One region of the Arcicella sp. GW821-FHT09D11 genome, then DNA from elsewhere that is predicted to be linked to it. Evidence: riboswitches for the same ligand, from Rfam matches in the RefSeq annotation. Region 1 holds a riboswitch; the other holds the start of a gene.
What was found. A riboswitch is a leader RNA that binds a small molecule or an ion and turns the genes downstream of it on or off. The one in region 1 is predicted to bind thiamine pyrophosphate.
Positions count from the first base shown of each region.

Region 2: another riboswitch for thiamine pyrophosphate. It lies ahead of thiS (sulfur carrier protein ThiS); the one in region 1 lies ahead of AC07N0_RS04170 (TonB-dependent receptor).

Region 1 is NZ_JBWKOV010000001.1:970,303-987,265, reverse strand. It holds gene AC07N0_RS04195 (DUF6515 family protein) at 1-420, shown strand, start outside; gene AC07N0_RS04190 (sensor histidine kinase) at 479-1,759, opposite strand; gene AC07N0_RS04185 (5'-methylthioadenosine/adenosylhomocysteine nucleosidase) at 1,960-2,745, opposite strand; gene AC07N0_RS04180 (NCS2 family permease) at 2,859-4,160, opposite strand; gene AC07N0_RS04175 (DMT family transporter) at 4,276-4,719, shown strand; gene AC07N0_RS04170 (TonB-dependent receptor) at 4,814-7,219, opposite strand; TPP riboswitch at 7,397-7,493, opposite strand; gene AC07N0_RS04165 (AAA family ATPase) at 7,882-8,859, opposite strand; gene AC07N0_RS04160 (DUF4350 domain-containing protein) at 9,083-10,339, opposite strand; gene AC07N0_RS04155 (hypothetical protein) at 10,345-10,902, opposite strand; gene AC07N0_RS04150 (DUF4129 domain-containing protein) at 10,935-11,648, opposite strand; gene AC07N0_RS04145 (hypothetical protein) at 11,635-12,639, opposite strand; gene AC07N0_RS04140 (stage II sporulation protein M) at 12,611-13,579, opposite strand; gene AC07N0_RS04135 (RDD family protein) at 13,738-14,466, shown strand; gene AC07N0_RS04130 (AraC family transcriptional regulator) at 14,453-15,355, opposite strand; gene AC07N0_RS04125 (hypothetical protein) at 15,457-15,651, opposite strand; gene AC07N0_RS04120 (dienelactone hydrolase family protein) at 15,902-16,735, opposite strand; gene AC07N0_RS04115 (DUF4419 domain-containing protein) at 16,906-16,963, opposite strand, start outside.
Region 2 is NZ_JBWKOV010000004.1:559,412-576,374, forward strand. It holds gene AC07N0_RS15120 (class I SAM-dependent rRNA methyltransferase) at 1-805, opposite strand, end outside; gene AC07N0_RS15125 (zinc dependent phospholipase C family protein) at 866-1,891, opposite strand; gene rpsT (30S ribosomal protein S20) at 2,035-2,289, shown strand; gene radC (RadC family protein) at 2,491-3,192, shown strand; gene AC07N0_RS15140 (DUF5723 family protein) at 3,199-4,755, opposite strand; gene pfkA (6-phosphofructokinase) at 5,112-6,086, shown strand; gene bla (subclass B1 metallo-beta-lactamase) at 6,269-7,024, shown strand; gene AC07N0_RS15155 (YdcF family protein) at 7,021-7,803, opposite strand; gene AC07N0_RS15160 (DUF4369 domain-containing protein) at 8,013-9,464, shown strand; gene AC07N0_RS15165 (hypothetical protein) at 9,782-10,975, opposite strand; gene AC07N0_RS15170 (pirin family protein) at 11,091-11,942, opposite strand; gene AC07N0_RS15175 (AraC family transcriptional regulator) at 12,150-13,022, opposite strand; TPP riboswitch at 13,319-13,416, shown strand; gene thiS (sulfur carrier protein ThiS) at 13,663-13,866, shown strand; gene thiC (phosphomethylpyrimidine synthase ThiC) at 13,903-15,759, shown strand; gene AC07N0_RS15190 (thiamine phosphate synthase) at 15,986-16,576, shown strand; gene AC07N0_RS15195 (hydroxymethylpyrimidine/phosphomethylpyrimidine kinase) at 16,577-16,963, shown strand, end outside.

The DNA of each region.
Region 1 (16,963 bases):
GCATCTTTACCAAGACGTAATAGTGTGGTAAATGTAGCACCAAGCACATCTATCTCTGTTTCTTTCGGTGGTATTAATTTCCGTTACGATAATGGGGTGTATTATAGACCTTATCAAAACACGTATGTGGTTGCTCCTGCACCTATAGGTATCAGAGTAAAGTATTTACCACGTGAACACAGAGTGTTTAACCTTTATAATCGCCCTTATCATTACTATAATGGTGCATATTATGAATATCAAAACAATGATTACGTAGTGGTACCTCCTCCAATCGGGGCATTAGTAGAAAGTATCCCTGATGGCTATGAGCAACTACAAATCAATGGCGACACATATTATATTGTTGACGGTATTCAATACAGAGCCGTTTTACAAAATGGAGAAATATGGTATGAAGTGATAAAAATAATCAGTTAGGTGTTTAGATGTTAGAAAGGTATCGTGCCATTGGTCGATACCTTTTTTTATGAATAAGCTAAGCAATATAAGGAAGTAATAACCTAAATTCACAACCTTCACCTAATTTGCTTTTTAGTAGGATAGTGCCTTTATGACCTTCTACCATTTCTTTCACGTAATAAAGTCCCAGCCCAAAGCCTTTTACATTATGTACATCGCCAGTGTGTACCCTGAAAAACTTATTAAATACTTGTTTCTGGTCTCTTTCTGAAATCCCTATACCATTATCTTTTACCGATATCATTAAATTATTACCAATATTTTCAGACGTGATAATGATTACTGGCGGACGTTCGCAATATTTAACCCCATTGTCGATTAAGTTGTGAATAATGTTGGTAAAATGTAGCCTGTCAACTTTGATTATGCTATGCGTAGCTTTTAAATCAATAATTAACTCTCCATTTTTTTCTTTAAACAAAGGTTCACAGTTGATGGATAATTCGTTGATTAATTCATGAATATCTACTTCTTCAAAATTAAGCTTATCTATTTTTTGAGCAATATTGGCCGTTTGTAAAACCGTATCGACATTCTTTTTTAAACGGGCGGCTTCTTTTCTGATAATAGCAGCATAGCTCAATAAACGTTCTGGGGTATTGACTATCTCTGGCTTCATCAGCACTTCGCTGGAAATGGAAATAGTAGATATTGGCGTTTTGAATTCATGCGTCATGTTATTAATAAAGTCGTTCTGAATTTCAGAAAGTCTTTTTTGTTTAAAAATCAGCATCAAGGCATATACAAAAAAGGCCATTACTACTAGTAAAATAGCTGATGAAACAAACCAATTGTCTAGGTCGCTTAAAAGGAATAATTTTTTATCAGGAAAATGAACTCCGAAATAATAATTATGAATATCTAAATCGGGAAAATGATAAGAACTGGTAGAATCTGAGCGGTCGCAGTTTTCGGAATGACATACAAAAGACGTATATCTGATATTATCCTTCAAACAGTCGTAAATGCCAAATTCAAAATTGATGCGAATATCATTATGCGCAAACTCCTGTTTTAAAAACTCCTCCAAAATCATGTGATTGATGGTATCGTTTACCTGAACAGTATAGTAGTTTGAAGTAACTCGCTCTACAGGGTCAATGATTTTGTTGTTAGGATTTTTGTTGAATGCTAATATTCTTTTGCAAACTACTCTCAAAGCGGCCGTAGTTCGTTGGTCAAAATCACGGTCTTGGATATTGTAAGCTTGATTAAACCAATAATATTGCACAACAATTACTCCTCCTAAAAGCAGGATAGATAAAGCAACAAATATTCTGAGTGTTTTTGCATTCATGGGTAATAGCCTTTAGGCAATGATTTAATGACTAAAAGACAAAAGATAGTAATCCTTTAGTCATTAAGTCTTTTAGTCATTAAATCCAATAAGAAGTCTAATAACGACAACGTTTTTTGCTATAACATTAGTTTTTTACTTAACAATCATTAACAATTGAGCGACGAGTTGAAAACTCGTGCTACTCAGTGCTATTTTTTCTATAAATCCCCTAAGATACCCAATACCAAACTTGCCGAATTATAAGCCGCTACATATTCAAAAGTTTTCATATCTAAATGTGCTTTTGAATTGGCATTATCGCTAATACTTCTAATCACCAAACAAGGAATTTTTTGTTGAAAACATACTTGTGCCACTGCCGCACCTTCCATTTCTGTAGCATCTGCACCATATTTTATCCGCAATTCATCCACTTTTTGATTGGAGTTTACAAAAACATCACCTGTAGCAATAACGCCCGTCATCACGTTAAGATTTCTGGTTCCTACAATCCTATAAGGTGTTTTCTTTGAAATACCCTGTGCTTTTTTTAGCAATATTTCATCAGCAGGGAAATAAATAGGGTTCATTTCTACATAGGCAGGATTTCGGGTAGGGCGAAGTGTAAATCCAGTAGAATCGATTTTGCCGTAATCATGTTCAAAAGTAGATTTCGCAATCACGATATCACCCGGTAGCAAGTCTGGATGAATACCCCCTGCAATACCCGTGAAAATCAACTGTGCTGGATTCCAGTTCATTAATAAAATAGTAGTAGTCATGGCAGCATTTACTTTGCCCACACCCGTTAAAGCAACTACCACAGAACGCCCACGAAGTTCACCCGTTAAGAAACGAATGCCTTTTAGGTTTACTTCTTTTTTGTTACTCAGCGAATCTTCCAGTAATTTCACCTCTTGACTAAATGCACCCAAAATAGCCGTTAATGGCTTTTGAGCCTGAATTTGTAAACTAAATAAAAGTAGGATAAGTATTTTTTTCATTTGTTGATTAAGTGATTGGTGAATAGTAATTAGTAATTAGGGTTGGGTTCGCAATTAGACTTTTAACTATGTATGATAGATGTCTAATCACTAATAACCAATTACTAATCACTTCAAGAAATAATTAAAGACAAAACAGCAAAACCATCTATCACCCAAAGAGCAGGCGATACTTCTTTAGGTTTGCCAGCGAAAACCTTGATGATTGTCCAAGACAAAAATCCCCAGATAATGCCTTGTGTGATAGAATAAGAAAAAGGAATTAAAACCAAAGCCAAAAATGCAGGGATGGCATCATCCATTTTAGCCCAATTGATTTTGGTAATGGGCTTCATCATAAATACGCCTACCACTATTAAGGCAGGAGCCGTAGCAATAGCTGGAATTACTGATAATAGAGGTGATAAAAACATAAAAGGCAAAAACAAAATACCCGCCGTAATAGCCGTTAAACCCCTGCGTCCACCTTGTTCTATCCCCACTGCCGATTCTATATAGGCCGTTCCGGGGCTTGTCCCTAAGATTCCTGCTAATAAAGTAGCCACCGCGTCTGTCAGCAACGATTGTTTGATATTACGTGGCTCACCATTTTCGTCGTACAGATAGGCAGCCTCTGCCAAGCCTACAAAAGTAGAAAGGCTATCGAACATATCAGTAAAGACAAAAGCAAAAATGATAGGAAATAAAGCAAATTTGAAAGAATGGATGATATCTAGCTGAAAGATTAAGCTAAAGTCTGGTGCAGCTATCAAGCCATTCCAATTGACTAAAGTCTTTTGTCCGAAGTTAATAGCTGATGCATCACCCCACATTCTACCGATTGGAATAGCCAGTAAAGTAGTGATAACGATGCCTATGATAATAGCTCCTTTTACATCCCGTACTATCAAGATGGCTGTTAGTAATAACCCAAAGAGAAAAGTAATGATGATAGGATTATGAAAACTAGCAATACTTACCAACGTAACAGGATTGGCAATGATAAAATGAGCATTTTCAAAACCGATGAGACTGATAAACAACCCAATACCTGCCGAAATAGCAAAACGAAGGGGTTTAGGAATAGCCTTTACGATATAAGTGCGCAAATTGAAAATGGATAAAATCAAGAAGAAAACTCCCGCCCAAAATACAGCACCCAACGCTACTTGATAGGAAATTCCCATGCCCTTTACTGCCGTAAACGTAAAGAAGGCATTCATACCCATGCCCGGAGCCACAACAATAGGGTTTTTAGCATAAAGCCCCATCATTAAACTACAGAAAAATGAAAGTAAAACTGTAGCAGTCAATACCGCATCGAAGGGCATTCCTGCCTGCGAAAGAATTGAGGGATTAACAATGATAATATACATTGTAGCCAAAAAGGAACTTATACCAGCAAGTATTTCAGTTTTTTTAGTTGTCGGAGACATAAAATAAGGTTTTTGTCTAAAAATAAGGATTGTTCACCAGAAAGACAATAAGAATGAACCTTCGGGCTTTATATTATACTTTTGTGGGAAGAATACTTTATAAACCATTTATCCAATGCAATACTTTTTAATATTTTTAGCTTTTTTATGCGGAGCCGTTTTCCCTACACAAGCAGGTTTGAATGCTAAAATGGCAAGATTGGTCGGCAATCCAGTATTAGCTGCCTTGTTGTCTTTTGCTACGGGATTGATAGCCCTTACTGTATATGCTATTGTTACGCGTATTCCTTTGTCACAATTTAGTCAATTTAAAAATGCTCCTTGGTATGTTTGGTTGGCAGGAATTTTAGGGGCGTTTTATATCAGTACCGTTATCGTATTAATGCCACGCTTGGGTGTAGCTTTGACATTTGGTTTGATTGTAGCAGGACAAATGACGGTTTCGTTATTATTAGACCATTTTGGTTGGCTAGATGCCCCCGTCAGAGAAATATCATTGGGCAGGATTATCGGTGCATTTTTCTTGATAATTGGCGTAATCTTAATTCGTAAATTTTAGCGGTGTATTTAAATTTATAGACAAATAAATAGGCTATTTTTTAATACAAATATGTACTAAAAAATAGCCTATGAATGAGATTTTGACCGAATGCTTAGAATTTCAGACTTACACCAGCCATTACGTTAGTACCAGCTTGTGGATAATAGAAGTTTTCAGTATAAGATACTCCTTCAGCAATATAGCTATACGTATAACCATTAGATTCATAAAGGGTATTGAAAAGATTGTTTACCAAGAAACTAAAGCTTACTTCTCTCAATGTCTTTCCTTTGATCGTATAAATGGCACAAATATCATTGGTGAAATAGGCATTCAATTTACGGTTTTCGTTAGAGGTATTATCCAAATATTGTTTTCCTACATATTTAGACAATAAGCCTAATTCTAAACCCTTCACAGGGGTATATAATATTTGTGAACCTACGATTACATTAGGTGAAAAAGCAATATTTGTTTTACTCAAAGTAGGTAAAAGCGTTTCTGATTCAGTATCGTAATTATAGATTGACTCTGTAAAGTTTTTGATTTTGTTTTCTGAGAAAGTAGCATTAGCATTTACTTTCAAAGATTTGTTAAGTTGTACACCTGCTTCTACTTCTATGCCCAAACGATAACTTTCTGGTACATTTACACGAATTGCACTACCAACGTCATTTAGTTTTCCTGTCAATACCAATTGGTTATTATAGTTCATAAAGTAACCGTTCACTGCAAAAGCCGTTTTTCCTGTCTGAGTTTTATAACCCAACTCAAAATCATTCAGTTTTTCTGATTTTGGCGTTTTGCCTACGTTATCCACAAAGTCTGAGCGACTAGGTTCTTTGTTGCCCACACTATAGGAAGCATACGCAGAAGTGCTCGGTGATACTTGGTAACTTAAACCAACTTTAGGATTAAAGAATTTGTAATCTACTTTTTGTCCAATATTCAACAGGTTGTCATCAGTTCCTTTAATCTCATAATTGATTGTTCTGAGTTGTAAATCAGCAAAAGCGTTTAATTTCTCGGTGAACTGATAGAATGCTTTTGCATATACATTAAAATCTACCTTTTTAGAATTACCATCATAATAGCGGTCGCCTATTTTTGAAGTAGAAGCATATTGAGCCCAGATAATTTCGCCATAATTTCTACCATCGTATTCGTTCAATGCACCTCCAAAATTGGCCGTTAGCTTTTTACTTCCTTGATAATCAAAAGAGAATGTAGTACCATAAAAATCATTATCCAACCATTTACGACGCACCAAATCTGTCTTAGTAATAGTTGTTGCACCGAATACTACATTAGGCAAACCATATTTTGATAATTTATCTTGCTCTTTGAATTGCTCATAATATCCACGTCCATACGTATAATGGAAATTCAAGTTGAAAGTCCAAGCATTTGATAAACTATGAGAAGAAAGCAATTGATAATGGTCTTGCTGATAGTTATCCGTTTGGTTAGGATACGTATATAAATTGAAAGTACGATTGGTTGCTAGAGTAGCTTCTGGAACACCTTCCCAAGCTTGATAAGTCTTTTCTTTGCCAGAAAATACATTCAAACGAACAAAAGATTTTTTGCCAAAATAAGCACCAGAAAGATAAAATGATTTTAAGTCAGAAGAAGCACGATCGACATATCCATCCGAAGTCACTTTAGACAAACGAGCATCAAAGGTAAATTTATCATTTACCAAGCCTGAGCCCACTAAAAGAGTGTTTTTTAAAGTATTGAATGAGCCATAAGCAGAGTTGATTTCGGCATAAGCCTGTTTTCTGAATTCGTTTGTAGAAACATTAATCGAAGCCCCAAAAGCACCAGCCCCATTGGTGGAAGTACCTACACCACGTTGAATCTGGATAGAACTAACCGAGCTAGCCAAGTCAGGGGTATTAACCCAAAAAGTACCTTGTGACTCAGCATCATTTAATGGAATGCCATTAATTGTCACATTGATTCTGGTAGCATCAGTCCCTCTAATTCTTACACCTGTATAACCTACTCCCGCACCTGCATCCGACGTAGAAACCAACGAAGGCGTAAAGTTTAGTAACTGAGGAATGTCTTGTCCAAGGTTCTGTTTCTGAATATCTTCTTTAGAAACATCCGTGAATGCGATAGCAGATTTGGCATTAGCACGGGTAGCACTTACGACTACTTCATCTGCCACAAAAGTAGATTTATGTAAGACAAAATCGAAAGAAGCATCTTTTTGTAAATCAATTACTTGTACATTTTTCTCGTAACCAACAAAACTAATTCTCAACGTATAAGTACCTTTTTTTACATTTTTGAGGAGGTATAATCCCTGTGCATTGCTTTGTGTACCTCTTACGGCACTTACTAAGGTAATATTTGCACCAGCCAAAGGTTTGTTACCCTCAGCATCGACAATTTTACCAGAAATAGTGTACTGAGCATACGATTGAATAGAGAGGAAAAATACTAAAGCAATCAATGTTGAATAGCTTATAATATTATTTTTCTGATTTACCGATAGGCGAATCATAGCAACGAACTGATTGAGAACACCTGTTTGAACAAACAGATTTCTTGAAGTAGTCGTTAAGTTTTTCATCTTTGAAAAGATTAACAACAGGCAAAGGAGTCAAATCCCGTTAGATTTAACAATGTGAAACCCTATGTAATTGATTGATTTTAAATCTGTTCACGTAACCTAAACGCAAAACCAAATTTACAAAATCCCTTCGACGGAATTACCCGCATCAGGTTCAGTGGGTATAATCTCAGCCCGTTATATTAAGGCACCCCTTTTTGTGATTGTGGAACAAAGGTATAACGAAAATTGATAAATTGTACTTTTGGAGGATATATAATTTTTTGATTTTGAGACTTTAGGGTTTTGGACTTTAGGATTTTTAGACTTTAAGACTTGAGGACAACGTATTTTTTACCCGCAGATTTTGGAGATTATATTCGCTGATTTGCGCGGATAATATATTGTCAGCGTAAATCAGCGGTTTTTAATCTGCTATATCAGTGGGTAAAACTTTATGGTGAATTACTTTACCCGCAGATTTACAAAGATTTTTCCGCAGATTATCGCAGATATTTATGTTGTCAGCGTAAATCAGCGATTTTAATCTGCTATATCAGCGGGTAAAACTTTATGACAATTCAACACTCACCACTCCTAATTCATCACTTCAATCATCTTGGTACTTCGATTTTTTGAAGAATCTGAGCAATGATGTCTTCTGGTGTTGAGCCTTCCATCTCTTTTTCTGGAGTAAGAATAATTCTGTGACGAAGTACCGCAGGGGTAAGCTCCTGCACATCTTCTGGTGTTACAAAATCTCTACCTCTGATAGCTGCCAAGGCTTTTGACGCATTTAATAAGGCCACAGATGCCCGTGGTGAAGCACCCAAATAGATGAATTTTGAATTACGGGTTTCATGAATAATCTTGGCGATATATTCTAAAATTTTAATGTCAACGATAGATTGTCGTACTTTTTCGCGTAAAGCTGTTAATTGAGCTGGCGTCAAAATTCTATCAATCAATTCCACAGGATTACTAGATGCCGCACTAGAGCGAGTATGATTACCTTGGAGGATTTGTACCTCCTCTTGATAAGATGGATAGTTGATGATGATTTTAAAAAGAAAACGGTCTAATTGGGCTTCAGGTAAACGGTAAGTTCCTTCTTGCTCAATAGGGTTTTGTGTCGCCATTACTAGGAACGGAAAAGACATCGGATAAGTAGTGCCCGAATTAGTAATTTGTCGTTCTTCCATTACCTCAAACAAGGCCGCCTGAGTTTTAGCAGGGGAGCGATTTATTTCATCAATCAAGATAATATTTGAAAAAATAGGGCCTTTTTTGAAATCAAACTCGGCTGTTTTAGGATTAAAAATAGCTGTTCCTAATACATCCGAAGGCATCATATCAGGCGTAAATTGAATACGGCTAAAATCTGTAGAGATAGTTTTTGCCAACAATTTAGCAGTAAGTGTTTTCGCTACGCCAGGAACGCCCTCTAACAAAACATGACCATCAGCAAAGATGGCAGTCAACAATAAATCAATAGTATTTTGCTGACCGATGATAATTTTCCCGATTTCTGCTCTGATATCGGCTACTGCTTCTTGTAAATCGCTAAGGTCTATTCTTGATTCAAATTCCATGTTTAATTGTGAATTAGTGAGTTGTGATTTAGTGATTGATTTTAGTTTTGAGTTAGTGAATGGGTGATTGATTTTAATTTTTATTAAGTGAATTGTCATGGCTTGACTATTCGATTAATGAGTTATCATTTCTTTTAACTTACTAACTCACAATCAATTACTAACTCCCTCCTTCACAACCCAAATCAATCACTAAATCACAATTCACTAACTCACAACTATCTTACGTGTTCTTATAAAATGCTTCAATGTGTTTATTAAAGTCAACCAAATCTTTTTCTTGAACGTGTTCGCTACTTTGCATGGTTGCTACATAATCGAAAAGGTCGTTAATTTCGACAATGGGTAAATTAGTCTTACGACTTAAATCGTCTCTAAACTCCTGATCTAAAATTGTAGTTTTCAAATGAAATTTATGTCTGATATAGGCCAATAAATAAGCTATTTTCTTATCTGAAATTGCCTTATGGTCTTTTTGATTATAATACAAAGCACCAATAGTTTCTACAAAACTCAACGAGGTATTTTTAGTTATTTCGATGATAGGAATAATGCGTTGACGGCGTTTACCTTCAAAAATCAAATAAATCAACAGCGAAACCAATGTAATATAATAAGCCCATTTTAGTGCAGGCTGACTAGCAATAAATTTGAAGGGAGAACTATCGATATCGTCTTCACCTTTAGCATATTTTGATTTTAAAATACTTCTATTGTTTTTGCCAAAACCTATAATGTTTACATATTCATCCCAGTAGACTTGTTGTTCGGGTAAATAGGATAGCGCCTTGAAGGCATAATCAGCATTATTGGCTTTTAACAGATAAAAATTAGAAAAAGCTTTAGGCACAGTGCTCAAATAAAATGAGCCTTTCCCAAAAGGAATTTTAATAAAATTAGCCTCGCCAGTGTGATTTTTGCCTAAGATGATAGCATTGGTAGTGACACGTTTTGTTAAACTATCTTTCTTATAATTCAACTCAAAATAGGCACTTACTGATTGGTGATGATAACGAAAGGCTTTGGGAGCTTTAAGCTGAGGATTTTCTAAATTGATAGTAACAGAATCTGTAGTAAATGTTTGGTTATAATTTGTTTCAAAATGTAGCGTATCTTTTAATCCATAGAAATCCTCCGCAGCAATAAAGGCATTATTCCCTTGATGGACATAGTCTAATAGTTTTTTACGATTGATAGAATCTACCCTAAAATACTGATACACATAAATATAATTGCTCTTTGTATTTTTTATAGTAGCAGCTGCTCCCTTTGCATAAATAGGCACTCTACCATCAGAAATTTTTTGATTCCTGAATACTTCTGGTAGTAATTTATACAATAACTCGCAACCATAAGGGATTTTATCTTTACTCGAATACGTCTGAGTCCAATCGATAGGTTTTGGCGTGTAGATTTCTACCAAAACGAATCCCAGTATAGTTAGAGAAAGAATTAAGAGGTAAAAACGATGTTTTTTCATACGTACTATTCTGAATCGCTACCATCGTCGGTGATGGTGGTCAGACTAATAATTTTATCGTTTTGAACCATTATTTCCAAGAAAGAATCAGTTGTGCCAAACCTTACACTGATAGTAGTTATCCAGTCTTCTACAGAGTTATCCACATCTCTGAGCTTATATGATTTCGGAAAGCGTTTTTTCACTTTTGCCATATTATCACCTACTTTCAAGTCAGATAGATTATCAATTTTAAACTTAGGCGTTTTTAATTCAAAACCACTTAGTGTTTCGTCCATGACAAAAAAGACATCTTTGCCATAAAAATATTCTTCAAAATGATTTGAAAGTTGTGCATCTTGGGTTTCTTCTTTTTTTACTGAATCTGGCGACCCCAATTTATCTAAAATTACGCCATAATTAGCCCCTAATTTAATACCCGCCACACTCATTGTATAGTAATCTAGGGTGTCATAATCGTCTTCGTCATCATACATTTTTGAAGTGTGTGATAGAGGCTTGAATGACGACAAAGCCATTAATACCAAAACGGACAAGAGCGTAATTGAACTGAAATATTTCATGTTTTTATGAACGATTTAGATACTTAACTGTATTAAATAATTTGATTACTAAATTTTAAAAAATCCTCTCGAATTTCAACAAAATGTTCTTCATCAATCGGGAAATCTCCATACCAAGTGTACTCAAATTGACGTGTTACCTGATTGAAGCTAGCTTTTAATTTTGATGATTGTAATTCATAAACGTAAGATTGATTAGTTTTATTGATTTGCCAATGAATCAATCCTGCATCACTTAGTTCTTTCAAGGCCTTTAAATAGTATAGTCGTACGGCAAGGCGATAATTTTTCTGTGCGACCGCATCAGTAATGGCTTCGTTAAAATTTATTTGATGAATATTTTCTTCGATGGTTTCATAGGGAATATCATACTTAGATTTCTTGCTGAAAAGTCCATCAAAATTAACACCAATGAGTTTTAAAATAACAAAAACCACTACCGACGCTATAAAGAAATAGGCAAGTCCTTTCCAAAAATAAGGATTCCCCACACCAGATAAACTTCCTGAAAGCCATTCAAAGAACTGACGCAACAAACGCCTCCACCAAGTTTCTACATAGTTTACTTGCTCAGTACCATATTGGTAATCTTTTAGTTTTCTGAAAGCATTTATCTGGCTTTCTTGTGGCTTTCTGACGATTACTTTTGAAGAATCAACCACGACAGCCAGACTATGAAAGGAAGTATACGCTGAAAGCAATATTAAATTTATACAAATGTGATAATACAATCTAATATTCTTCATCTTCATTTTCAAAAGTTTTCTTCTGACCAATGGCTGAAATCTGTGGTTTTAGCGATGTGCCATCTTTACGTTCTACCAAATTAAAATATTGAAAAGCAAGTGCCACATACGTTAAAGATGAAACTAGTACTCTACCAATGGTAGCAATAATGCTCGTAATAATTAAGGGAATGTTTTCCGAGGCTCCACCACCAATTTTCAATACCTTCATGATAGTAACGATGACAGAGGGAGCCGAAAATACTAAAGAAAGAAAATAATTGATAATGGCAAAAACCATTATTAAACCAAACGTCGACCACCATTTTTGCTGAATCAAATAGTTGGCTCTACCAAAAGCATCCCAAACGCTGATATCCTCAAATGCTACGATTGAAGTATTTAGAATAAAAATAATTCCTAAATAAATAATGGTAAGCAACGCCAATAAACCAGCCAGAAACATGGCTAAATTAGCAGAAATGCCAGAACCTGCTCCTGAAACAATAAGGCTAATAAAAAAGCCAAATACTAATAACACACCAGCTAATGCCAGTGTTACACTTAGAATACTTGATAGAATGGTGAGGTACAAAGTTTTTACACGTGCCCAAACCATTTCTATGGTAATTGTCCGCGGTTCATCTGAATAGAGGTATTCAATAATAAAAGCATATACAGTACTAGCGACCATAACGCTTGCAAAAAATAAAAAGACCAATGAAAGGAAATAGTTTGCAGAAAACAGGTAAGCTGTATTTCTACCCATTATTTCTCCGAACAGTTCTGCTGGAGAACTGTTTTTAGAACCCTGACCAACGTTTCCTACTTCTAGTGCCGCTATTTGAACAAGCCCACCAAAAATACCTCCAATCAATACTAGTGGGCCCGTAAGGTATAATAAAGACAAAAATAGTGTTTTAAAATTGGCAGTAATAAAATTAAAAGTTGCATTTATTTTATCACTAAAATCTCGTTCCTGTTCAAAGATTATTTTGGGTGTTTTTTCCATTTTTAACTCGATTTAATTGTATAGGGTAAACTACAAAATACCAGATAATAAACAAAGCAGAAGGCAAAATAATCATCAAACTTGGTATCAGTGAAAGATGTTTGCGGGTAAGAAAGCTTTCAATAAATCCTGCTACGATAAATAATGGTACTAGGCCAATAATAATTTTTAAGCCCTGTCTAGCACCTTTCTTGAAGGATGCAAGTCGGGTAAAAGTTCTGGGAAAAAGAAGGCTATTGCCCATTACTAAGCCCGCACAACCTGCAATAACAATGGAGGAAATTTCGAGTGTACCATGAAGCCAAATAGTTAATAAAGAAGTTTCTAAAAAACCATGTTGATAACAGAAATACTGGAATACACCCACCATAATACCATTAAAAACTAAAAAATAACCAGTACCTATCGAGAATAAAATTCCCATCACAAAAGTGATAAACGATACCTTGATGTTATTGATGGTAATCATAAAAAACATCGTGATTTCATCCTCATTTCCATAAATAGCCAGAGGGTCACCTTTCTCGATGTTTTCTAAAGTCATCTCAACATAGCCATCCCCCAAAATTAGCCTAGCAAAAGAATCATCATAAGCAGCCGAAACAGCCCCTAGTAGTGCTGAAATAGTGAAAATGATAAAAGAAAAAAGTAATTGTCGCTGAGAATTATAAAACAAAGTAGGGAGTTCTATTTTCCAAAAGGTGATAAAACGGCTTGCCTTTTCTCGTTTATTCGCATAGATTTTACTAAAAAGATGGGATGTTAATCCATTAAGGTATTGAGTAGTTGGCGAAACTGGATAAAAAGTACGCGCATACGAAAGGTCGTCAGTCAACTCTACAAACCTTTCTGAAAGGATGTCAGGATTTACATTGAGTGAGTCTTCCTCAAATTCCTGCCATTTATCAAGGTTATGCTTTTTAAATAGGGCTTCCCGCATGGGTTTATAAATAAAATTTATTTGAAATACTTCTCTCTGCTAACTTTCGGAAAGTTACAAAACTTTCTGAATGTTGCCATACTACAAACTTTTTTGCATCAAAAACTTTTCTTATTTTAGGCAAATATATCATATACCTTAGCCCTAAAAATTTAACAATGAGTAAAATACGAATTCAAACCACTCAGAATGTTGCTTTAGATTTTATACCTGCTAGTCTCGGCGACCGCATTGTGGCTCATATCATCGACTGGCTTATCTTCATCGCTTGGGGCATTGTATGCATATTATTGTTTTCGGGCTTAAGTATGTCGTTTGATAATAATGATATTTTAGGCGTTGTGTTTATCGTTTTATTTCTATGGTTACCTCTTATGTTTTATGATTTACTTTTCGAAGTATTCATGAATGGGCAAAGCATTGGGAAAAGAGCGATGAAAATTAGGGTTATCAACCTTGACGGAACCCAACCAACCTTAGGCGCTTATTTGATGCGTTGGCTATTTAGATTAGTTGATACTGTTCTTTTTGGCTCTATCGTGGCACTTATCACCACAGCTGCAAATGGCAAAGGACAAAGAATTGGAGATATAGCAGCAGGAACCGCGGTGGTGAAATTGAAACAAGCCGTTAGTTTAAAACAACTTCGTCAGGAAAGTTTTAGAGACAACTATCAGGTAATATTTCCTCAGGCTAGTCTTTTGTCCGACAATGACATTACAACGTTGAGAGCAGTATTAAGAAAAGGAGAGAACAATCAGGAATTGATAGAAGAAGCTACTGAAAAAGTAAAAGAAGTAATGGCTGTAGAGTCTGACTTAGACGACTTTCAGTTTTTGAAAAAGGTACTCCAAGATCACACGTATTTGAGTACTATTGAGGACTAGCCTTTATCCATCGTTCGCTTCTGATAAAAGCGGCTTTTGCTAAAAATACTTTTCTATAACCCAAGGGACTTTGATTGGTAATTTGTTTGAACTGTTTATTAAAGTGAGAAATATTTCCGAAGCCACTTTCAAAACATACTTCTGCCACTTGTTTTTCGGTATTGGCTAATAAATTACAGGCATGTTTTATCCGATATTCAGTGACTAAATCAAGAAATGTTTTTTTAGTAATTTTCTTGAAGTATCTACAAAAAGCCGTTTCGGTCATGCTGGCTAAATGTGCGGCCGTTTCTAAATGGAGCTCTTGGGTGTAGTTTTCAATCACATAAGCATAAATTTTATTGATTCTGTCTAAATCTACCGCCGACATTTCAAATTGCTTAGGCTCACTTTCAATCAATTTTAAATCATTAGAAATGGCTATGGTATTCAATAAGTCTAACAAACCGAGCATTCTTTGAAAAGGAGGGACATTCAAAAGAAAAACCATTTCCTTCGCAATGCGGTCTCTTGTTTTTCCTGTAATCTGTATGCCTTGTTTGGCTTTTTCTAACAATATTCTGATGGGTTCTGTCTCTTGATTTTTAAAAAACATCTCTCCCCATACTTCTTCCTTAAACTGGACTACGATTGCCTGAGAAGAGCCTTCTATGCCAATCCCTTCGTTTTTCCAACAATGAGGAATATTGGGACCCAATAAAATCAAATCACCTGCCTGAAAATCAGCTACATTTGTTCCTACAAAGCGTTTTCCTTCACTTTTCTCAATCAGCGTCAGTTCAAATTCTGGATGAAAATGAAAAGGAGCATCAAAATAAGAATAACTAATTTGTTTAAAAAAAATTGAGCTGTTCGATGAATCACTCAACTGTTTTAAGGAAGCCTTCATTTATTGTAATTTTATCGAATTGATTGAAAACCAAAGTTTTAAGGTAAAAATGCACATATTTTACTAAAAAACCATAAAAAATCAATCAAATTGATAAATGATTAATGCTTCGGACATCCACAGTCTTTTTTCTTGAACAAGCCCCACAGAAAACCTTTTTTACGACGGCGTTTTGTTTTAAAAGCAGCCTCTGACTTGCTTTCCGAAATACTTGTTTTTACAGCATTGCTAGTAAAGGCTTCACTCTCAACTTGTACACAAGACAGGAGAACGGTAAAAAGAATTAATTTTTTCATAAATCCTTTATGATTTAATGGAGTTTAAACTTACTATATTTCAACGAAAAAGCCATAACAATCTGTATGTTGCTATGGCTTTTTACTATTTCAACCCTAAATTTAATATTATGTTACTAAAAATAGAGGATTAAAAATCTGATATTTCAAGGATGGGATATTTACCCGCAGATTTTCGGAGATTTTAAACCGCAGATTAACGCTGATATATAGCCAAATCTAAAACGCTCATAGCTCATAGCTCATAGCCCTACTTCAACTTTCCTTTCAAATAGTTAATCGCCAGTGAATAAGCTTCTTCTGAGGCTTCTCTATCAAATTTAGGATTTGATGGATTAGCAAAAGCGTGTTCTGCATCAAAAGATTTTACTTTAATCGCTTTGCCAGCAGTAGCCATATCTTTTTCAAATTGCTCCACTACAGCTTTTGAAATCCATTGCTCTCTTCCTGCAAAAAGACCAAGTACATCACATTGCAATGTTTTTAATTTCTCCACATTTTTTTCAGGCATGCCATAATACATTACACAACCCACTGCTTGTTTGCCTTCGATGATAGCAGATTGTAGCGATAAGCCACCGCCAAAACACCAGCCTACCGAAGCAATTTTAGCTTTTGGCCCTACATACGCCACAGCGCCTTTCATAATTGCCTGCAAACGTGCAGGGTCAGCACCTGCCATCAAAGCACCAGCTTCTTTAGGGTCAGTCGCTACTTTACCATCATACATATCAATTGCAATAACGGTTACATCTTTCAAATCACCATAGAAAACTTCTGACTGTTTTTTGATATAATCGTTCAAGCCCCACCATTCTTGATAGACAAATAAATATTTGTTTGAAGGTTTAACAGATTTAATTAAGTAAGCATTAGCCGTTTTACCATCTGGCGTTTTGAATTCAATCATTTTGCCACCAACCGTACTTACGTGTGTATAAGGAAGTGGCGAAAGGTGAGCGGCCTGAAACTCTTTTGTAGATGCCATTAATTGCATGTCATCTTTAGCCAAAGAACAACAACTCTGAGAGAAACCCATATAAGCTATTGTTGATAATACCAACGTAAAGAATAGTTTTTTCATTGAAATAGATACCTCCAATCCCCGACGGAGTATTTTGTTTTGGTTTAACCAGTTCATCATTGGGGGAAAATCAATCATGAACAATTACAATATCTACTTAACGGATAAAAAGAGAAGATGGTTTAGGCTTAATGATAATTTTAAATTACAAAGACTATTTTCAACAAAAATCATCTTAACGCTCCATTGATGGTTAATTTTGTATTAGGTAATAATTTTTTAATTCTT
Region 2 (16,963 bases), on a different contig from region 1:
ATCCTTGAAAATTGTTTGCTTCGATATTTTGAGTAACCAAGTCGATTGCTTTCTGAGAAACATCTACTGAATGTACTAATTCAGCTTCTGCTCCCAAAGCATACATCGAAAACCCACCGGAATAACAGAATGAATTCAATACTTTTTTGCCTTTTGAATATTTCGCTAACAAGGCTCTGTTATCTCTTTGGTCAAGGAAAAAACCTGTTTTTTGTCCAGTCTCCCAGTTAATCATAAACTTAAAGCCATTTTCAAGCACAGGATGTGGTACTGTACAAGCACCAAATAAATACCCATTCTGAACAGTTGAGGCAAACTGATTTGGAAGTGTTTCGTGCGATTTATTATAAATGGCGATTAATTTATCACCATATACTTTTTGTAAGGCTACCGCAATTTTCTCTTTTTCAAGGTACATCCCGATGCTATGGGCTTGAAAAACGGCAACGCCATTGTAGAAATCAATGATTAACCCTGGGCAACCATCCCCTTCGCCATGGATTAAGCGGTAACAATTAGTAGTTTCAAAATCAATTAATTGACGCACCTGATAAGCCTTTTGGATTTTATCAAACCAGAAGTTTTCATCAGAGTTAGTTTCTTGAAAAGAAAATATTTTTACAGCGATACTTCCCTCATGATAATGCCCAGTAGCCAAATAGTTTTTGTGCGAATCAAACACATCAACGGCTTCCCCATCTGTAGGACTACCAATAATTTTTGCAATTGCACCCGAAAAAATCCAAGGGTGAAAACGTTTCACAGGGTTTTCCTTACCTGCTTTTAAAATAATTTGTGATTTCATACCACAAAATTACAGATGAAAATCGTTTTAATACTTATTCCCCCTTCATTTTCAAAGGAATCAATTTTCATCTCTTACTTTAAAAAGTTTTTGAAGCCATGTTTGTTGTTCTTTTTCATCGGCTTGTTTTTCTTTAGCAGATGGTACAAACTGTGTGTTGCTTAAATCTGGCTGACCAGCATCTATCCAAGCAGTGTACCAAAAATCACCAGTCATTTTGATAGACCTCCTCATTTGCCTTTCTACTTGTCCACTCAACGCTTCATGGTATTTTCTTGAATAGTCTTTCGCATACTTCTTGACATTTTGCCCGTTGTGCTCTTCGATGTTGTATTTTTTACTTGTATTAGTGGAGGCGTTTAAGTGTTTTTCAAAAGCAAAAACGGAATCTAAACAAGCATTTGCATTGCTGACAGCTTCCCAAGTTCTTTTACTGATAGATTTTTCATAAGTAGCCGAGCCTACTAAAAAATCGTAGTTACTAGCAAATAATTCTGGTAATCGAGATTCCCAAAAACCATGAATACCGATTTGATTAGTTTTTTGTCCGTTATAATTAGACGAAGTATGAAGTGGCACATTGGCATCAGCGATATAATGACCAATTTCAGCAGAGACTTTGAGAATCTTTTGAGCATTTTTTTCTTCAAATGCCTTCGTCAGTTGAAACTTCATGAACTGAATATGCCACGGGACAATACCATGTTTGAATAAACTATCTTCTGAAAACTTTTCAACAGCGTCATTCCAGTAATGTGGGAGTTTGTAAATGGCACTATCGCCATAACTATCTAAATCAATGTAGTGTTTTGGCGCTTCATCCTGCACAGCATACCTTCGACGGTCGGGAGCGACCGAATGTTCTACAATATAATATAAGTTTGTTTTGTAGAAAGAAATCATCTCGGGTGGTAAAGTAAAGATAGCTAACTGATTAATGCGTTGATGCGCAAAAAATCCCCATTTTATAGCTTTATGAGCATTCAGGTAAGGTTTTGGGTTAACATAGCCTCCACTTTTAAAAGCAAATGAAGCTGAAATGCTGAAAAATAAACATAAAAATAGGAGTAAAAACATTTTTCTCATGGCGATATACTTTAGGTATAAAAAGCTAATTCTAGCTAATTTGAAAGTTTTTGTAAATATGCACTTGTATTATCTTAAAAAAGATGTACCTTTGCACCTCAATAATAGAAAATCAGAAAACCAATATTATTCGGGAAATAAACATGGCAAATCACAAATCATCTTTAAAAAGAATCAGAGCAAACGAAGCAAAAAGATTACGTAATCGTTATCAGCACAAAACTACACGTACAATGGTGAAGAAATTGCGCTTGACACACGATAAAGTAGTTGCTACTGATCTTTATCAAAAAGTTTCTTCTGCTCTTGACAAATTAGCTAAGAAGAACATTATTCACAAGAACAAAGCTTCTAACTTGAAATCTAAGTTAGCAAAGTTAGTGAATAAAATAGCTTAATATAGCTTTGAAATATTCATAAAAAAATGACCTTTCTGAAAAGATAGGTCTTTTTTTATGCCTAAAATTTTGCAATAAAATATTTTAGTTTTAAATTAATCTTTATAAAACATCGTTTCTACTGAAATACGATAATAGTTGGTTTTGCCAAAAAAATAATAAAATACATACACTATATTAACGCTATAAAACTTAACACCTATGAAGTCCTACGAGAATACCCATCTCAATATCAAATCTTGGGCAGAAGAAGATAGACCTCGTGAAAAACTACTTATCAAAGGCAAAGCTGCCTTATCAGACGCAGAATTGCTAGGAATTTTAATTGCTACAGGCATTCAGAACATGACAGCCATTGATATTGCCAAAGTAATACTCCAGAGTGTAAACAATGATTTAAATCAACTAGCGAGGCTCTCTGTAAAAGATTTAGCTAAGTTTAAAGGCATTGGCGAAGCAAAAGCCATTACAATAGTAAGTGCCTTAGAACTAGGGAGGAGAAAGAAAAATACAGAGAAAACAGAACGCCCAAGGATTAAGTGTTCGGCTGATGCTTATGAAGTATTAAAACCCTACCTGACAGATTTACAGCATGAAGAATTTTGGGTTATCTTACTCAACCGTGCGAATGATGTACTAAAATGTGAAAGAGTAAGCATTGGTGGTGTATCTGGCACAGTTGCAGACCCTAAAATGATTTTTAAAGTAGCCTTAGAACATTTAGCGAGTGGCATTATTCTATCACACAATCATCCTTCGGGTAATTTAAGTCCTAGTCAGGTAGATAAAGACCTTACACAGAAATTAAGAGCAGGAGGACAGCATCTAGACATACCAGTATTAGACCACCTGATTTTTACTGATAAGAAATACTTTAGCTTTGCCGACGAAGGGATGTTATAAGGACTCCTACTTTTTCCAGAACATTATTGTTTCTATTAAACTTTTACGATTACCTTTTTCGTAAAAACAGGCATTGAGAACAGTAGGAGGTTTTCTGAAAATAGGAATACTAGCACCAAAGTATAAATCTAGCCCACGAGGTGTGCCGATATTTAGCATACTTCCAAGGTTGTCAGTACCCACAAAAAGAGGACCTACACGAGCAGACAAGCCAAATGAAAAGGTGCTGTAATTATCTAACAATGCAAAGGGTATAGCTACCTCCGCCCATTTAGTTTCCCACCTAGGGGTTACAGCTAATAACGACGGAGATTTTGTACCAATAGAATTATCGCTTCTTAAAGCGTGCGTCCAAACGCTATTGATATAAATATTGTTTTTGTAGTGATAATCAAAATTTATACTGAAAGCTGTGGGCAAACTAGTGTGAAATAATGACTGTGCTTGCTCTTCGTTGAGGTTTAAAGAAGCATTAATACGGTCAATGCCATCGTCAAGACCTTGTACTTTTTTATAATCTTTTGAATTAAAAACTTTATTAGTAGTATTTATATCCCAGTTTCTTACATAATTAGGATTGGAATATTTAAGTCCGCCAATATCCAATAATGAAACGCCTACTCGAAATTGGTACTTGTTTTTACTAGGGTCTAATTTCAACACACCTTTTTCACGATAGGTGAATTTACGTAAATCAGGACGAAACTCATACACAATACCAATATCTAAGCCCCAACCACTACCAGCAGATTGATTTCCCAAAATCCATCCGGGACTGATTTTTGCATTTTCAAAAGCTTCATTTTTGGTATAACCATATTGAGCCATAAGACTATTAATCCTTAATAAACGCTCGGTACGGTTGGTTGGGTCGGATATAATGTCATAATTAGCTTTGTCTATCATCATGTGGGCAGAATACAAGCCCACTAATCGTTTAACCGTGAGACCAACTTTGATAAAGTCTTCGTCTTCGCTCAGTAATACTTGTCCAAAGCTAAGCCCAAATTCAACAAAGCTATTGGCGTTGAAAGTAGTACCGTTTAGATTAACCAATTGATTTTGGATATCTTCGTTTTTAATATTTGTACGGATTAATTCAGAAAATTGGCTTTCCATGCCTGTAAAATTAATGCCTGTTCGTACGCGTGTCAGAACAGCAACAGATTGTCTGTTATTCAAGTTGATTAAAGCAGATGGCCCTCTGAAATCATCAATGGTATGCAGGTGTTTAAGTCCACTATTTTGATTAGGTGCTAAATATTCGTCCTTAAAAAGAATGTTGTTATTAGTAGGATTTCTGTATTCAGTTGGAACAGTATTACTGAAGAGTTGCAGGATAGAATAGGGAGCTTCCCAATTGGTGAAGTTATTCGTTAAAAATAAATCATTACTTGCTAAGTTAATATATACTTTATACCTAGAGTCAACTACATTGGCAGGGTTAGTATAAACTGAATTAGTACCAGCATAATTACTTCCAGAAATACCTAACCACTGTTGTGCCACCACTCCGAAAGAAGAAAATAAACATATTAAAAAAGAAAGTTTTAATCTAAGCATTTTAGTGGTTTTGTCTACTTGGCTATTACTACAAAAACAGTAGCGGTAATAAATTAATGGTTAAATAATTTTGCAAATATACCGCTAATACAAATTACTTATTAGCTACACAGATTTTAGTGCAAAAATATTTTGATTTGACGTTAAAAGACAAACAGTTCAATTTAATATTAGAATATTTACATAATTTACTATTTATGTTTTATTAAACTGTAATTTTTTGAAAAAATCTTAGAAACATCACTTTTAAACGATAAATTTGTGAGGTTTTGCTTACGGAAATAATGATATTTGTTATTTCTGTAAACTAAATAACTACTATTAACCAACTTTACTAAAATACAATCTTTACCAACATGAAAAGAATTGCAGTATTTACTTCAGGAGGTGATGCACCAGGTATGAACGCTTCGATTAGAGCAGTCGTTAGGGGAGGGCTACATCATGGAGTCGAAATTTTCGGAATAATTCGTGGATATAACGGAATGATTAAGGGAGATATTATTCCACTTAATTCTCAATCTGTAAGTAATATTATTCAGCGTGGTGGAACGATTTTGAAATCTGCGAGAAGTAAAGATTTTATGACTCCCGAAGGAAGAAAAAAAGCGTACGAACAGTTGAAATCACACGGTATTGAAGGGCTAGTCGCTATTGGCGGAAATGGTACTTTCACTGGGGCTGAAATTTTTTATAATGAATTCCAAATTCCAACAGTTGGCGTACCAGGAACAATTGATAATGACCTTTTCGGAACAGATTTTACAGTAGGATATGATACAGCAGTAAATACTGCTTTAGATGCAATTGATAAAATCAGAGATACTGCTGATTCACATGATAGAGTATTCTTTATTGAAGTAATGGGACGTGACTCTGGCTATATAGCTATTCAGTCTGGTATTTCAGGGGGGGCAGAATCAATCTTGATTCCAGAAGAAAGACAAACTGTTGAAGATGTAGTTGAAACATTGAAAGCAGGCTTTAATAAGAAAAAAACATCTTCAATCGTCATTGTAGCAGAAGGTGATGAAGAAGGCAATGCTGCTGTTATTGCAGACCGCATCAAGAAAACAATTGATATTCCTGTTGATATTCGTGTAACCAACTTAGGACACATCCAAAGAGGAGGAAGCCCAAGTGCTGCTGATAGAATATTGGCTAGCCGTTTAGGGTTGGGTGCCTTAGAAGGACTTTTAGCAGGTCATAAAAATGAAATGGCAGGTATCGTAAACGATCAATTGGTTTACACACCTTTCCATGACACCATCACCATGAAGAAAGTTATCAATACAGATTTATTAAGACTTGCTGGGATTTTGAGTAAGTAGTGTTGACTTAGCATTAAAAAGGGTTTTGGCATTTTTGTCAAAACCCTTTTTGTTTTTCAATTAACAACCTAATCCTATAAACCAAATAAAATTTGTTAATGTATTTAACCTCTTATAAATTTGGCTAATGAATAATCATAGTTTTTTTATTTGTTGCAATCCTGAAAATACAAAACAGAAAAATGAGATCTTTTATCAAAACCCTATTAATCATCATAATCTCTATCACAAACTTTAAAGGGATTGCTCAAAAAAGAGAAGCTTTTAAGCCTAAAGAGATTTATAAAACCAAGGATTTAATTATTACCCAAATTGCTAAAAATTCTTTTGAACATACATCCTTTAAACAAACGAATGATTTTGGCTATGTTCCTTGTAATGGGCTTATCGTTAGAAATAATAATGAAGTAATTGTTTTCGATACGCCAACTAACGACAAAAGTGCAGAAGAGTTAATCAAATGGATAAAAGGAACGCTTCATTGTAAAATAAATGCCATTATCCCAACGCATTTTCATGATGACTGTCTAGGTGGTTTAAAAGCATTTGATGATAATGATATTCCTTCGTATGCGTATTTCAAAACAATTGAATTGGCCAAAGAAAATAATTATGTTCTTCCCAAAAATAGCTTTAAGGATTCTCTTATTTTAAAAGTTGGCAAGGAGCATATTGTTGCCAAGTTTTTCGGAGAAGGACATACAAAAGATAATGTAGTAGGTTATTATCCGAACGAAAATATTTTGTTTGGAGGATGTTTAATTAAAGAATTAGAGGCGGGGAAAGGCTATTTAGGCGATGCAAATGTTGCCGAGTGGTCAAATACCGTTGAAAAAGTTAAAAAACAATATCCTAATGTAAAAACTGTTGTTCCTGGACATGGAGAATATGGCAACAAAAAATTACTTGATTATACCATTAAATTATTCAAACCTTAGCAATAGCCCAATACCCTATAAACACAATATCCCAGAATCTCATGGATGAGGTGATAGCCCTCATAATAGGCACCTTCGCTGGGTATAATCAGACTACTAAAAGTAAAAACCCTTGCTTTTGATTTGAAGGCTGTACTAAAAGGAGTGACCGTCAATCCTGCTTTTTCAAAACAGCCCAACGAACGTCTCATGTGAAAAGCTGAGGTAAATAATAGATATTTCTTGCCTAACTCAGGCTTTTTACGAAGTATTTCAGCCGTGAAAGTAGCATTTTCACGGGTATTTCTAGCTTTGGTTTCTAAGATAAGGTCTGTTTTCTTTACACCTAACTCTACTAATAATTGTGCGGTTTTCAGATTTTCATCCGAAAAATCAGTTCTGATAATTGTCAAATCAGTATTGCCACCTGTGATAAGTATTTTTTTGATTTTACCTTGTTTATACAAACGGAGAGGTTGGATAAATCTATCAGCCGTTTTATCGACAAAAATCTGCTGAGTAGTTCCCTCTTTATTGCTAATCATTCCACCCGTTAGAATAATACCAACATCATAAGGCTCAACAATAGTTTCAGGAGAAGTAGCAGGAGTCTCCCAAAGCATAAAACCTTCGTTGACGATAAAATCATTGCCAAATACAAAAATCATGACTAACGTACTGATTAATAATTGTTTTTTACGTTGAGGGTTCTTGGTGAACATTGCCCAAACTAATACAAAGATGGTTATAGAAAGAGGCATTAGTACGTAAAAAAGTACTTTAGAAAGAAAGTAAAACATATTGGAAGAAAGGTATGTCTGTTTAAGAATAAAAATCGTTAATAAACTTTAGTAAACTAAGGTGAAATAGGGCTAATAATGAAATTAACTAAGAATCGTTTACAAAACTACTAAATACTTTTTCTTAATGCTTTACTAGCGTAACTTTGAGAAAAAATAACATTCTTCAGGCTCTTACAATTTAAAACATAGCAACAACAGTTAAACTAATGAAAAGAATATTTCAAATTTTACTCCTACTAAGTATTACTGGTTTTTCTAATCAGCTTTTAGCCCAGACAAGTGAAAGTTTTTCTATCAAAGGAAAAATAAAAGGGATTAAAGATACCACCGTTTTTTTAGCACATTATTTTGGTTATAATCAACAAGTAATAAAAGATACTGCGAAGGTTGATTCAGAAGGTAATTTCCTTTTTAAAGGAGACAAAAAATTGCCTGAAGGACTATATTTGGTTTCCTTACCCAAGGGTAAGTATTTCGATATCATCATTGGTAACCAAGAGTTTGCATTCGAAACAGATACAGTTAACCTAATCCGTAAAATGAAAATAACGGGTTCTAAAGAAAATGAAGCCTTTTTTAAGTTTCAACAAGAAATGTCAGACCGATTTGATGAGATGAAAGCCTTGGAAGCTGAAAGTAAAAAAGGAAAAACGCCAGCAGTAGAGGCTAAAATTAAGAAAGTGCAAACTGCTACGACCCAGTTTCAAAAAGACTGGTTAAAAGCCAACGAAAATTTATTTGCTGGGAAATTAATTAAATCATCACAAGAGCCAGAAATCCCAACATATCCGAAACCTCTTCAAACTAAAGCAGATACCGCTGCGATGTATCAGTATCAATTTCAACATTATAAAGCTCATTTTTGGGATAATGTTGATTTAGCAGATGATAGAATGATGCGTACACCATTTTTACAAAAGAAATTGGAACGCTATTTTGATGATTTGACTGTTCAAGTATCTGACTCTATCGCTAAAGAAGCTGATTTTGTATTGGCAAGAGCTACTTCTAGAGATGTAAGAAGATATACAATTTATAAAATCTCTAGTCAGTATGAAAACCCAAAAATCTTAGGGACTGATGGCGCATTTGTACACATGGCAGAGAAATATTATATCGGCGAACCATCCTTATGGGACACTTCTACTGTAAGAAGAATGAAAGAAAGAGTGGCTATATTAAAACCACTTTTAATAGGCAAAAAATTACCAGATATGTACCTTACAGATACGTTGGGCAGAGAAATTGAGATTCCACGAATAGCGGCTGATTATACTGTTTTGTTTATTTATGACCCTGAATGTAGCCATTGTCGTGAGTCTGCTCCGAAATTGAAAAAAGCCTATCAAACTTTAAAAACTAAAAATGTAAAAGTAGTAGCGGCTTCAATCGACAGAACACCTTCGAAATGGAAAGGCTTTATTAAAGAATTTAAGCTAGAAGAAGTAATTAATGGCATCGATATTCATAAAAATGCTCAAACAGGAAAGGAAGAATATTATACTGATTTTAAAAATAATTTTGATGTATACGCTACGCCAGTAATTTATGTATTGGATAAAGACAAAAAGATTATTGCCAAACGTTTACCAGTAGAACAAGTAGAAGATTTTATTGATTTTACCAGAAAACAAAAGGCATCTAAAAATATCAGATAAACAAACATGAGTCATCCCGAATTTTGAAATCACAAGAAAGCGGTCAAAATTAGTTTTTTGACCGCTTTCTTGATTTATGAATACAGATTATAGTTCCGTTAGGAACACTATATCGGCGGCCGTCGTTGCGGTAGAAGAAGCATCGTATTAACTCCTCCAAGCCCCATCGGGGCGAAATATTTCGCCCCGATGGCGCTTGGAGGAGAATTTTGTTTTACATTTTACCGCAAATGCGGCTACTGATATATCGCCTCTATGAGGCTATTTTGTTAAACTCCCTATTTTAAGAAAAATTCGGGATGACTCATGTTTATTACTTACACCAAAATTTCATGATGTCGTTCTTTTTCCCAATCTTTTAAATAATCAATTAATTCACTGAATTCCAAACTTACTCCATTACTAATATAGGCTTCATAATTGCCTACTGCTAATGCAATGGTTTGTTCTGGTAATAAATCAAGCATTAATCCAAGGCAAGCTCCTGCATTAAAATTATCTCTACCACCAGTGGAGATACGCTTTTGAAAAAAACTTTTACCTCTCACTTCGTAAACATGATTTTTATAAACCATCAATGCTTCTTCAGGTGTATGAACAAAAATCTGTTGTATATGATAAGTACTAATAATATTCTTTAAAATATCAGGTAATTCTGCGTCAGGATTATCTTTTTTCAAACCATAAATATATTTGGCTTCGCTTTCGTTAATGCCTAAACTTACTTTGCCATATTGCGCATAACTTCCAATTACATCAAGAATTTCAAGGATTTCTTCTTTTGTTCTTTTGCTAATATCTGAAAGGTCAAAGAAGAAATTTTTATGACGCATACCAAAGGCTTCTTCTTCTTCTTGAATTTTGTTTCTGGAAAAGTACTTTGGTGATTGTCTAGTGGCCTCTGGTGACAAATTCACAACGATGTCCTCTAGAAATCCTTTCCAAATATCAGTACAATATTTGATATTCGCCCAGTTCACAAAAGCTAATAATGAGCTTTCGTAAATCCACCTGCTTAGGTTCTCTACACCTGCCACTGCTGCCACATACGACCACGTGAGTTGTTCATAAGTACTTTCTTCTGAAAAAATTAATTTACCATCATTAAATTCCAAGATAGTAGTTTTGGCAGGGGAAGCGATAGAAACTAATTCACAATTGGGATGCATTTCTTCAAATACATTGTTAATATCTGGATAGCCCATTGTAGCAATACAAATATTCTTGGCGCCCAATGCCCCTAATGAATTGGCAAGAATAGGAGCATTACCATTCATTCTCATTTCTAATTGCCTAAGATTTACTTTGGTATCTTTCCCCGAAAGAGAAGCCAATTGCGCTGCTACATCACTAATTGTTTCAAAATAATGGGTTTGATTATCTTCTTTGTTATTCACAATTTTTTGAATTGAATCAATGTAAGCATCGAAGCCTACGATGGCTTTCAATGGTTTTCCAATAGATCGATGTTTTTCTAGGGCTTTAATCAAGCTTGGTAATGTTCTTTTCAAGGTAAAATATTGGGGCGTTTATGAAGTTTAACAAAGATTTTAATAAAAGGTATTAAAGTAAAATTATATAATTTTAAGAAATAATTGTTTAATAAAGGAGTATTTATTCTGTTTTCTATTGCCAAGTACCAAACTTCCCTTGTTGGTAATCTGTATAGGCTTGATAGATTTCCTCTTCGGTATTCATGACAAATGGACCTTGGGCAACCATCGGTTCATTAAAAGGAACGGCATGACCAAGTAATAATACTGAATCGGTATCAGCTACGATTTGAACACCTGTCTCATCATTCATAAATTCTACCAATTGCCTAGCTTTGATTGCCTGTCCATTTACAGTAATCGCACCTTTTATTAAGTAAAAGAATATGTTTCTTTCTTTAGCAATGTCGATAGTTAAGTCAGCAGATGTTTTGAAAGTAATAGTGCTTAAAAAAACATCTGTTTTTGATTCAAAAGCACCTTTATTTTCTCCCCATTTACCCGAAATTAATTTTACGGTTACTTTGTCATCATCCAACCGTATTGTCGGAATTTCGTCTTCTTGTAAGCCTAAATAGAAGGGGCTAGTCATTTTTAATTTAGCGGGTAAGTTTAACCATAACTGCAAAATTTCTAAATCGCCACCTTGTTTCTTGAATGCATCTGAGGATACTTCTGCATGAATTAATCCACTACCAGCCGTCATCCATTGTACGCCTCCGCTATTGATGATACTTTCATGACCACTTGAATCTTTGTGCATTATATCCCCAGCGAGGATAAATGTTACTGTCTCCATCCCTCTGTGTGGATGTGGACCAAACGGTAAACCTCTGTTATTGGCAGGATACTGTTGAAACCCATGATGATTCAAGAAAATAAATGGGTCTACTTGTGCTAAAGTGCTAGTAGGCAAAGGCGAGTAAGTAATTAAATCGGCAATAGGACGATATGCTGCTTGATGAATTTTTTTAATGCTTCTCATGGAAAATCTTTTTTGGTATTGGGGAAATTAATGCTTGGAAAATAGCTTCACTTTTCAATTAACGTGATATTAATTAAAAGAGTTATGCTTTTTTTAATAAAATTAAGACAGGAAGGGAATGATAAGAAGAGAAGCGTTAAAACTTGTCAATAGATTTTAGTTTCTCAGCTCCCTTGTTGGCATTTTAATACAAAGGAACTGAGGGTGTTAGACGAATGTCCTAGTCCCAGAATAGTTTTCTCTGAACTCTTTGGGTGTACATCCATGTTTTTTCTTGAAGATTCTATTAAAATAAGAAAGATTATTATAGCCACATTTAAAGGAAACCTCCGCAATAGACTGTCGGGTATCGATAAGCAAGCGTGAAGCGTGTCCTAACCGAATATCATTTAAGCTATCAATAAAGGTTTTACCAGTTCGTTTTTTAATGAATCTGCTAAAGCTTACAACCGTCATGTTGACAATCTTAGCAATATCTTCCAATGAAATTTCTTTGTCATAATTATTTCTCATATAAACAAAGGCTTTTTCAATTCTACGACTGTCATAGGTAGCATTTTCATTGGCAAAAGTCAGGGTCGTTAGCGTTTTCATGTTTCTGGAAACTGACAAGTCGTGTAGGATAGACATCAATTCCATCACTGAACAAAAACCATTGGTTTGAGCAAGACCTATCAGACGAGGTTTAATTGCTTGTATCGTTTCCTGAGAAAAAGAAATGCCTCTTGCCGAACGTTCCAACATAGAACGTATAAAGCTCATTTGATTCCTTTTTAAGAATTTTTCATCAAATAAATCTCGGTGAAATTGAATGGTAATTTCATTAATATTTTCAGAAATAGATTCATGCGAAAACCAGCCATGGGGCACGTTGGAACCCACCAAAACTAATTCATAACTTGAAATTATTTCGATATTATCGCCAACTACTCTTTTTGCACCATCTGCATTTTCGATAAAGTTTAGCTCAAATTCTTCATGGTAATGTAAAGGGAAGTCAAACTTACTTTTTGTTCTGGCAAAAACCATAAAACAGTCATTAGAAGTAAGCGGGGTGATTTCACGATAAATTTTAGACATTTGGATAATATGGGTTGAAAAAATCAATAGCTTTTGCAATTAAAGTATTATAAGCATAGAGGATGGTTATCCTGTAAATTTGCAATTTTTTGCGGAAAATGCAACAAATTTTGCGGAAATGTATAATAATTAGGGGTTTTCCCTTTGTTTTTAGGAAAATATGAGGGTTATGCAAAACCTAGAAAGTGGAATTTGTATTATAAAAATTGTCCTTCTTAAATAAGTCATGCTTTAGATAGATTTGAAAAAAAACAAAATAAAATTTTACAAATTCAATTTTTATACTTTACATTTGTCTCAAACTTTAGGGGTGCCTTAAATATAACGGGCTGAGATTATACCCTCAAAACCTGAACGGCGTAATTGCTGCGTAGGAAAAAGTAAGGCAGAATTTCTTTTCAGATTCGGTGTACAGATTCAAGCATCGTTTTCAAAATTTCACTGCTTTTCTTGGTTAGCTTAAAAAACGATAGATTGATTTTTTCATTCTGATTTTTTGATGGGTTATAGTTTTTTGTGGATGATTAGGTGTACAACTAACGCTATAAAGATTTACTCCCGAAGCTCACTCATACACGCTTTAATTTCTCCTTGGTTTTCGCTAAAGTCCATTTGTTTTTATTTTAAATAAATACATGGAATGACTGTCTTTATTAACGACCAAATCTTTGAATTTCCTGAAAACCCTCCTTTAATCGAGGTGCTCAATCAGCAAGGCATTGTCGAAATGCGGGGCTTGGCTATTGCTATTAACGAAGAAGTAATTCCTCGTGATAAATGGGGAAGCATCAAACTTAAAAGTAATGACCAATTGATGCTGATTCGGGCTACTCAAGGCGGTTGAAAATTTGGCGTTGTATTTCAAAAGCTTATGAAAAACATGAAGAAAATAGAAAAAACTCCTCATGCTGAAACAATCAGCAGAGCGCCCTTTCCAGCTTCCAAAAAAGTATATGTACAAGGGGAAATTCATGATATTAAAGTCGCAATGCGTGAAATTAGCTTGTCTGATACCCTCGTAAATGGCAAAGTAATTTCTGCCAATGCACCCGTAACGGTATATGATACTAGTGGGCCATTTACAGACCCTAACGTTGACATTGATGTAAGAAAAGGCTTGCCAAGACTGAGACAATCATGGATTTTAGAGCGTGGAGATGTAGAGGAACTCCCTTCCATTACCTCAAACTATGGATTAGAACGTTTAGCCAATCCTGCCCTTGATGCGCTGCGATTTGAATACCTTAAAAAGCCATTGAGAGCAAAAGCTGGACAAAACGTATCGCAATTGCATTATGCCAAAAAAGGCATTATCACGCCAGAAATGGAATATATTGCCATTCGTGAGAATCAGAAAATACAGGAACTTAACACGATTGGGCATCAGCACGAAGGACATAGTTTTGGAGCAAATACTCAAAAAGGATTGATTACTCCTGAGTTTGTGCGTTCAGAAGTAGCCATGGGTAGGGCTGTGATTCCTAATAACATCAACCACCCAGAAAGCGAGCCAATGATTCTTGGGCGTAATTTCTTAGTGAAAATAAATGCCAATATTGGTAATTCTGCTGTATCATCGAATATCGAAGAAGAGGTAGAAAAAACCGTTTGGGCTTGTCGCTGGGGTGCTGATACCATCATGGATTTATCTACAGGTAAAAACATTCATGAAACCCGTGAGTGGATTATTAGAAACTCACCTGTTCCAATTGGTACTGTACCCATTTACCAAGCCCTTGAAAAGGTAGGGGGAAAGGCAGAAGATTTGACTTGGGAAATTTTTAAGGATACCCTCATAGAACAAGCTGAACAAGGCGTTGACTATTTTACGATTCATGCTGGCGTATTGTTGAGGTATGTTCCGATGACGGCGAAAAGAGTAACAGGCATTGTATCGCGTGGAGGAAGTATCATGGCAAAATGGTGTTTAGCACATCACAAAGAAAACTTTCTTTATACGCATTTTGAAGAGATTTGTGAAATCATGAAGGCTTATGATGTAGCGTTTTCTTTAGGTGATGGTCTTCGTCCGGGTAGTATTGCTGATGCTAACGATGCCGCACAATTTGCAGAATTGGAGACACTAGGAGAATTAACCAAAATTGCTTGGAAACACGATGTCCAAACGATTATTGAAGGCCCCGGTCACGTGCCGATGCACTTGATTAAAGAAAATATGGACAAGCAATTGAAAGAATGTCATGAAGCACCTTTCTATACGCTTGGGCCATTAACCACAGATATTGCACCTGCTTACGACCATATTACTTCTGGTATCGGAGCGGCTATGATTGGCTGGTTTGGTTGTGCTATGTTGTGTTATGTAACACCCAAAGAGCATTTGGGCTTACCCAATAAAGAAGATGTAAAAGTAGGGGTGATTACGTATAAGATTGCTGCCCATGCTGCCGACCTTGCCAAAGGGCATTATGGGGCACAAATAAGAGACAATGCTTTGAGCAAAGCACGCTTTGAATTCCGCTGGGAAGACCAATTCAATTTATCACTTGACCCCGATACTGCTCGTGAGTATCATGATGAAACACTACCAGCAGAAGGAGCTAAAATTGCACATTTCTGTTCGATGTGTGGCCCTAACTTCTGTTCAATGAAAATTACCCAAGAAGTACGTGATTATGCTGATAATATGGGCGTTGAAGAACAAGAGGCTTTGGCGAAAGGGATGCAAGAAAGAGCGAAAATCTTTGTAGAGCAAGGGTCGGAGGTCTATATATAATTGTGAATGAGTGATTTAGTGAATGTGTGAATTGTGAGTTCGGGCAATTTGATGAGTGATTTTAATTAATTGGAATGGAAGGCATTGTGAATTGGTGTTTTTTCAAAGATAAAAAGATTAAATTGAGATGGAATAATTATTTAGCTTAGTAAAAGTAAATATTCCTGCTGAATCAAACTTGAAAATCACTCATTCACCATTCACTAATTCGCTAACTAAAATCGCTATGCAAAAAGTAATTCTTTCCAACCCCACTGATTTTGACGGTGAAATATCCATTATCGAACAATTGTTGATGGATGAGTCATTGATTTTTCACCTTAGAAAACCAGAAAAGTCTTTGAAGGAATATGAAGATTTTTTGAGACGCATTCAACCGAAATTTTATCGTAAGATTGTATTGCATTCGCATTATGAGTTGATTAATAAATATAATGTGAAGGGAGTACATTTTACAGAAACATTCAGACAAAGCATAGATGATGCAACTTTGTTCAATTCAGTAAAAATGTTACGCAAGCATAGACTATCTGTAAGCTGTTCATTGCATACATTGAATGCCATTGAAAATTTGAGTTTCAAGGCTGATTACGTTTTTTTAAGTCCGATTCTCAAAAGTATTTCTAAGACTGATTATGTAGGCGTTTTTACCATGGACGAATTACAGTTTTACTTTCATGTTCGGAAAAGTAATACGCCTGTATATGCATTGGGAGGTATTAGAGAAGAAAATAGGGAGTTTTTAGAAAGGATTGGATTTCAGGGATATGTATTGATGGGGTCGGTGTGGGAGAAATATTTTCAAGCAGAATATTAAATGAATAATAGACCTTTTGTGCTGAGTATCGCAGGACTTGATCCAAGTGCTGGGGCAGGTATTTTGGCTGATATTAAAACATTTGAACAACATCAAGTGTATGGATTAGGCGTTTGCACAGCTATTACTTTTCAAAACGAAAATTATTTTGAAGGCGTTAGTTGGCTCGATAATCAGCAAATTGTTCATCAAGGAAAATTACTTTTTGATAAATATCCTATCGATTTTGTTAAGATTGGCTTAGTACAAAGTTTGAAAGATTTAGATGAAATTATTGATACTTTGTTATTGTGTAATCCAGCCATAAAAATTGTTTGGGATCCTATCTTGAAAGCCAGTGCAGGGTTTGATTTTCATGAAGATATCAATCAAATACTATTAGAAAAA